One region of the Rhizobium sp. 2YAF20 genome, then DNA from elsewhere that is predicted to be linked to it. Evidence: riboswitches for the same ligand, from Rfam matches in the RefSeq annotation. Region 1 holds a riboswitch; each other region holds the start of a gene.

Region 1 (2,261 bases):
ATGAAGATCAGCAGCCCCAGCAACGCGCCACCGACCACGGGAGCGGCAAGCAGCAGCAACTTGTTGTCGAATTCGGAGGAGCTCAGCCGGTCCGTGTCGTTGATCCCGAAAATCAGCCGATGCATCTGCTGCGATATCAGGCTCATTGCCGTCACCGCACATCCGGAAGAAACACCGACGGCGATGCCTGCAAAGAGCAGGCCGAGCTCGCTGCGTCGAAGAGCTGCTCTCAGCCGATCGAAATCGAATAGCAGACGGAGAGCGCCGAAGCGGCGCGGACGGAATCTCTGGAGCATGAAATACGACTTGAAATGGAGGCAAGACCGATGCTTCGAGCCTTATAGACCCCTTAAGTCAAGGAATTGCGGCAAAAGACCGGCAGGGCTGAGCTTTTTCGCGTCGTCTGCTGTGGGAAGAACGATCGGCGACATTCCCTTCGAGATTGACTCCATTCCGTCGTTTGCCTAACCATGAGGCAATAGCGAATGGTTCCCAGGCGGCGGCGTGCCGCAGGGGATGAAAAGGGAATGTGAAGGGGCGGACCCAAGTCGGGCGCCTTCATCACAGCCGACCCCGCGACTGTAGAGCGGTCAGGGTCTTCCGTTCGGCTTCGAAGGCTATTCTTGCCGGCTGTTTGCAATGGTGCGGACGGGCAGGATGGTGTCGGAGCCGAAAAAGCCACTGGCATGGCATCGTGATCTACCAGGGCTGGACGCCTCCTTATCTACGAATCGTCCGTCCTCACGATGACCGCCGGGAAGGCAGGAAGATCCGCAGGCCCGCGATCAGTGGACACCGGTTTCCGGCCCACTGATCGCGGTGCCGCACCCGCGAGCCAGGAGACCTGCCAATCGTGCCGGGCGACAAGCCCCACCCAAGGGACCGACGTCCCGCTGCCAGCACGGAGGTTGTCATGGCTGAAACACTTGCTTTGCGCGTTTGCTACTTGCGCGTTCTACCGATCCAGACGGCCGCATTGAGCGGCCTCGTGCGACGCGTCGCGTGAGGATCGGAACCCGCTGATGTCCGCCCTTTCATCCGGCGCCACCCTCGTGCTTGGCGGCGCGCGCTCCGGCAAATCCCGTTTTGCAGAAAAGCTCGTTACCGATTGCGGTCTCGAGCGCCACTACGTCGCGACCGGACGCGCGTGGGACGACGAGATGCGCGACCGTATCGAAAAGCATCGCTCGGACCGCGGCGCGCTTTGGACAACCCATGAGGTGCCGCTCGATCTGGTCGGCCAGCTGTCATCGATCGATCGCGAAGACCGTGCGATCCTCGTCGATTGCCTGACACTTTGGGTCACCAATCTGATGATCGAGGAGCGGGACATTCCGGCCGAATTTATAGCACTTGTGAATTACCTGCCGCAGGCGAAGGCGCGCATCATGCTTGTTTCCAATGAGGTCGGTCTTGGGATCGTGTCGGAAAACCGTATGGCTCGGGATTTTCGCGACCATGCCGGCCGGCTGCACCAGATGATCGCGGCAATCGCTGCGGACGTATATTTCGTTGCGGCCGGATTGCCGCTGAAAATGAAGGGTTGACCCGTATGAACCAGAAGATCCCCGCCACCGTCATCACCGGCTTTCTCGGCGCGGGCAAGACGACGATGATCCGCAATCTCCTGCAGAACGCCGGAGGCAGGAAGATCGCACTCATCATCAACGAGTTCGGCGATCTTGGGGTCGATGGCGACGTGCTCAAGGGCTGCGGCGCCGAGAATTGCACCGAGGACGATATCATCGAGCTTACCAACGGCTGCATCTGCTGCACCGTCGCCGATGATTTCATCCCGACCATGACCAAGCTTCTGGAGCGTGACGTTCGCCCGGACCACATCGTCATCGAGACCTCCGGGCTGGCCCTGCCGCAGCCGCTGGTCGCTGCCTTCAACTGGCCTGACATCCGCACGCAGGTGACTGTGGACGGGGTCATCACCGTCGTCGACAGCGCGGCGGTCGCCGCCGGGCGCTTTGCCGATGACCATGACGCGGTGAATGCCGCAAGAGCCGAAGACGCATCGCTCGATCATGACAATCCGATCGAGGAGCTTTTCGAAGATCAGCTGACCTGTGCCGATCTCATCATTCTCAACAAGACGGACCTGCTCGATGCGGGAGGTATTGCCGGCGTGCGCGCCGAGGTCCTGTCGCGCACGCACCGCAAGCCGACGATGATCGAAGCGCGCAATGGCGAGGTCTCCGCGGCGGTGCTGCTTGGCCTTGGCGTCGGTACCGAGGGCGATATCGCCAACCGTC
Region 2 (2,261 bases), on a different contig from region 1:
ATTGTCTCGATGGAATCGCCGCGCCGATGGTCTGCGATGAGCACAGGCCCGAGGCTTGATAGCTGCGCCATCTGTCCGGCAAAGAGCCGCACTGTGCAATTCAATCCGGGGATCAACAGAATTGGCGCGCGATCACTCATTGGGTGCCCCTTGTGGATGCACGCAACGGTAGCTCGTCTTTCGGATGTTGTCTTGTCGGTCCGGAATAGAATTACGCACCATCGACGCCACTAAAGCTGGCGGATGATGTCGCGGAGTTGTTCGTTGCGGGCGCCGAGCAGGAGGACGTTGCGGATTGCCACCTGCGGGTCGTGGGTCTGGAACAACACGCCGTTGCCGCGAACGTTGCGGTTGATCGTCAGCTTCTTGTCCTTGGCCTCTGCATCTGCGGTGACGGCGACGGCGAAATACATCCGTGATGCCCTGCCGTCGATCTCCTCGAAGAAGCTGTCATTTTCGCCGATCTTCGCAAAGAAGTTGGCGATGTAGAATGCCCAGCTGACGGTTTCGTATTTGGCGAATTGCGTTCGCGCCGCGGTGACGTGGCAATAGCCGAGATGCGGGCTTTCGGCAAGCGTTCGGTGGAAGATCAGCTTTGGAAATTTGATCGAGCGGTGGAAGCTGCTCAGCCGGTCGTGGGTCTTCTCGCCGGCTGCCTGGAGCTTGCGCGCCGTCTTGTCGGCAACCTCGTCATAGGAGAGGTAGCGGCGCTCCTCGGCGAGCCAATTGGCGGTGCTGTTGCGGATGATCCGCCCGGTGCGCAGAAACTCGGTATGGACCGCCGTCGGCCGCGGCGACTCGACGACCTTGCCCGGCCTTGCGTCGTAATATCTAAGCTTTGCCATGCGTCGCGCCCTTGGGCTTGGTGATCGTTGGGGCAAGAATATGAGATCATGCTTAAGCCCCTCTTAAGGCGTCCGGTCAAACCGAGGGGACGCGAAACCACCAAGTTGGCTCGACTATGTCGCAAACGAGATTGGCGATGTGCCAGGTCGTGCTGCGGCACGGTAAAATGGCCACCTCACACGGCTTTATGTCTGCCTTAAATCACTGATGAATATTGACAATGAGCAACGCCCGCAGGTTTATTGCAGTTGCGAGATAGGCTGTCGTCAATTTCGAATTGGATGTCGCATTGTAGCCAAACAGCGATCATCTCAGGTGGTTATATGGGGGTGATCTCGAGGTGCCGCCTGCTAGGGGGTGGAGAATTGGGAAGCCGGTCGAATTCCGGCGCTGCCCCCGCAACGGTGGTGGAGTTGAAGCATGGCAATAAGACCACTGGGTCGCAAGCCTGGGAAGGTGCCGTGCGGTCCTTCGGGACGGCTCCAGAGCCCGGAAACCAGCCATTGGGAACGTGATTTGACCTGAACTGGTCGCGGCGGGCGACCGGAGGCAGCTGGCGATCGGCATTCGGCCGAGGCTCAGCCGTTTCCTCCGGCTCCCAGGACAAACGAATTCGCATGAGGATATGCAGATGGATATTCGCAACAACGTTCTCCGGCAGTTGAAGAACCGCCGCCAGGGTTTCAGCCTGGAACAACCATTTTATATCGATCAGGATTATTTCAAGCTCGATATGGAGATGATCTATTACCGTGATTGGCTGTTCATCGGCCATGATTGCGAAGTGCCGCGCGCCGGCAATTATTTCACCGTCCAGGTAGGCGACTACCCCGTCGTCATCGTCCGCGGCCGCGACAACGTCATCCGCGCCTTCCACAATAGCTGTCGCCATCGCGGCTCCCGCGTCTGCACCTCCGAGCGCGGCTCGTCGGCAAAGCTTGTCTGCCCCTATCACCAGTGGACCTACGAGCTCGACGGCTCGCTGCTCTTTGCCCGGCAGATGGCCGAGGATTTTGACAAGACGCAGTTCAATCTGAAGCCGGTCCATTGTGAAAGCGTCGGCGGCTACATCTTCATTTGCCTGGCCAAGACAGCTCCCGATTTTGCCCCCGTTCGCGACATGATCGCGCCCTATATGCTGCCGCACCGCATGAGCGAGGCGAAGGTCGCCTTCCAGAGCACGATCATCGAGAAGGGCAACTGGAAACTGGTCTGGGAAAACAACCGCGAATGTTACCATTGCGCGGCCAACCACCCCGAGCTTTGCCGGACCTTCTCGGAAGCCCCAACCGTCAGCGGCGTGCAGGGTGCCATGAGCGATCCCGTCATCCAGGAGCACTGGCAGCGTTGCGAGGCGGCCGGCCTGCCGAGCACGTTCCAGCTCTCGACCGATGGCCAGTATCGCGCCGCCCGCA
Region 3 (2,261 bases), on a different contig from region 1:
GGAAAAAGTGAAACGGCTGGGCTCAGCATCGACGACGCGATGCGCGCAGGCTGTGACGTCAAAGGCAGCCGAAATGCGCTGGGCGGTCAGTGCCTCCTGAGGCGAGCCATGGCCGGCAATGCGCCCTGATTGGATGATGGCGACCTTGGTGGCAAAGTCCGCTGCGAGATTGATGTCATGCAAGGTCATGACGATCGTTGGGCCAAGACCCTTCAACAATGCGAGAATCTCGAGCTGATGCCGGATGTCGAGATGGTTGGTCGGCTCGTCGAGGATGATGATCTCGGGCTCCTGTACGACCGCGCGGGCGATCAGCACCCGCTGCTTCTCACCACCGGACAGGCAGGAGAATTGCCGGCGCGAAAGATGCCGGAGCTCGAGCTCATCCAGCGCCATTGCTGTCAAGTCGTGGTCGCGCTCGCTCCAACGCGACAATCCCTTTCGATGCGGGATGCGGCCCATCATCACCACGTCCCGGACGCTGAAGGGGAAATCCGCAGGCGTCTCCTGGAGTACGACGGCGATACGCTTTGCGACTTCCCGCGGCGAGATCGACCAGAGATCGATCCCATCGAGGCGTACCGAGCCGCGAGCCGGCCGCACTGCACGATAAAGGCAACGAAGTAGCGTCGATTTCCCGGCGCCGTTCGGGCCGATGATCGCCAGCCGCTCACCAGCCGCAACAGTAAGGCTCATATTCGCGATGATGTGTTGCCCGGGCCTTGGACCCCAGCTCAGCCCGTCGACATCGAGTCGCGCCTGCTTGGAGGCGGACCGACCCGCCTGGTTGTTCGCATTGCCCATGGACCGCCTCCCGGAGATCTCGCCGGAGGCAAAGTCACGATAAGGCATTCGGGCGCATCTGCACCCTCTCCCGACCACGCATTTTCCACTCGGAACACCCCGTCCGTTACGTTGACACCATCGATGGCAGGTCTCCTGGCTCGCGGGTCACAGTCCGTTCGCGCCTTCCCGGCCTATAAAAAGCCAGTGGCATATCGCGAACGCACTCTCCGCTTACAGTTGCGGGGGCAGCCACGGTTTTGGCCCCTGATGGGTAATCCTCACCGTGTTCCCTTTTCAGCCGCCCTCCGGATAATCCCGGCGGCAGCACCATCACCCTCACTCGTCTCACGGAATTGCCAGACGGGCAACTGCGATCCCGACGATTTGTCAGTTGTCCCCGTCTGCCCGCATGAAAGGTCCGCACATCGACCCGCCTCGCCAGATCTGATATGTTATATCATAACGATTGGCAATAAGAAATCATCCGGATTACGCAATGAGGAAACTGTCAATCGATGGGAAAGATGAAGACGGCGCGCGTGCCTAGATGATCCGGATCATAGACGATCTCTGCTTTGAGACTGGAAGCCATTGCCCCCAACAATTTGGAGCCGAGGCCCGTTCCCTTCGGCGCAGCAGCGGGATCGAAACCGCCGCCGTCGTCTTCGACATGGACACGCAGGTCATCGACGCCGCTCCTTCTGACCACGACGCGGACTTCACCGGCCTCTCCTTCCTGATAGGCATATTTGAAGGCGTTGGTAACGAGCTCGCTGACAATGAGGCCGAGTGTGATCACCTTGTCGGTCGAAAGGCTCACCCGTTCACAGGCGAGCGCCACGCCATGCGGCCGCTTGTCGTTGCGCATCGAGGCCTCGAGCTCCTGCAGCAAGTTATCGAGATATTCATCGAGCCGGACCGTGCCGACCTCATGGCTGGTATAGAGCCGCCGATGGACGCTGGCGATCGCGTTGATCCGCATCTGTGTTTCCTGCAGTGCGTCGATCGTCCCCTGGTCTTCAGTCACCGATGCCTGCATCCGAATCAATGCTCCAACCAGCCCCAGGCTGTTGGCGATACGGTGATTGACTTCCGCAAGCAGCAGCTCCGCGCGATCCCGCTCCTGGCGAATGACTTCCTGCGTGCGCATCATGTCGCGGCGGAAACGCACACGTTCGAGCCCCTGCTGGAGCGCTGCCGACAGAAGATCGAAGTAATCGTCGGAGACATCCTTGACGACGTAGTCATCTGCACCAGCCCTCAGCGCCGCGACCGCGACGCTGGTGTCGCCAGAACCGATGCCATAGATCACCGGCGGATGATCCGGCATCGAAACAATGCAGGGAAGAATATCAAGACCGGTCTCGTCTTTGAGAAAGTGATCCAGCAAGATCGCATCGATATCGCCCTCGGCTAGCCTTGCAAAACCGGAAGCGCCATCGAGCGCCAGATGAATTCGATAACCGCGCTGTTCC

Evidence for each region. Region 1 has a riboswitch for cobalamin ahead of cobU (bifunctional adenosylcobinamide kinase/adenosylcobinamide-phosphate guanylyltransferase). Riboswitches for the same ligand answer to the same signal wherever they lie in the genome.
Region 2: another riboswitch for cobalamin. It lies ahead of AB4Z52_RS16180 (aromatic ring-hydroxylating oxygenase subunit alpha); the one in region 1 lies ahead of cobU (bifunctional adenosylcobinamide kinase/adenosylcobinamide-phosphate guanylyltransferase).
Region 3: another riboswitch for cobalamin. It lies ahead of AB4Z52_RS04070 (ABC transporter ATP-binding protein); the one in region 1 lies ahead of cobU (bifunctional adenosylcobinamide kinase/adenosylcobinamide-phosphate guanylyltransferase).

The regions. Positions count from the first base shown of each region.
Region 1 is NZ_JBFRFF010000003.1:241,497-243,757, reverse strand. It holds gene AB4Z52_RS07220 (chloride channel protein) at 1-296, opposite strand, end outside; cobalamin riboswitch at 470-866, shown strand; gene cobU (bifunctional adenosylcobinamide kinase/adenosylcobinamide-phosphate guanylyltransferase) at 1,023-1,547, shown strand; gene cobW (cobalamin biosynthesis protein CobW) at 1,553-2,261, shown strand, end outside.
Region 2 is NZ_JBFRFF010000012.1:41,050-43,310, reverse strand. It holds gene AB4Z52_RS16190 (alpha/beta fold hydrolase) at 1-140, opposite strand, end outside; gene AB4Z52_RS16185 (DUF6656 family protein) at 231-845, opposite strand; cobalamin riboswitch at 1,168-1,366, shown strand; gene AB4Z52_RS16180 (aromatic ring-hydroxylating oxygenase subunit alpha) at 1,478-2,261, shown strand, end outside.
Region 3 is NZ_JBFRFF010000001.1:847,307-849,567, reverse strand. It holds gene AB4Z52_RS04070 (ABC transporter ATP-binding protein) at 1-804, opposite strand, end outside; cobalamin riboswitch at 913-1,133, opposite strand; gene AB4Z52_RS04065 (sensor histidine kinase) at 1,295-2,261, opposite strand, start outside.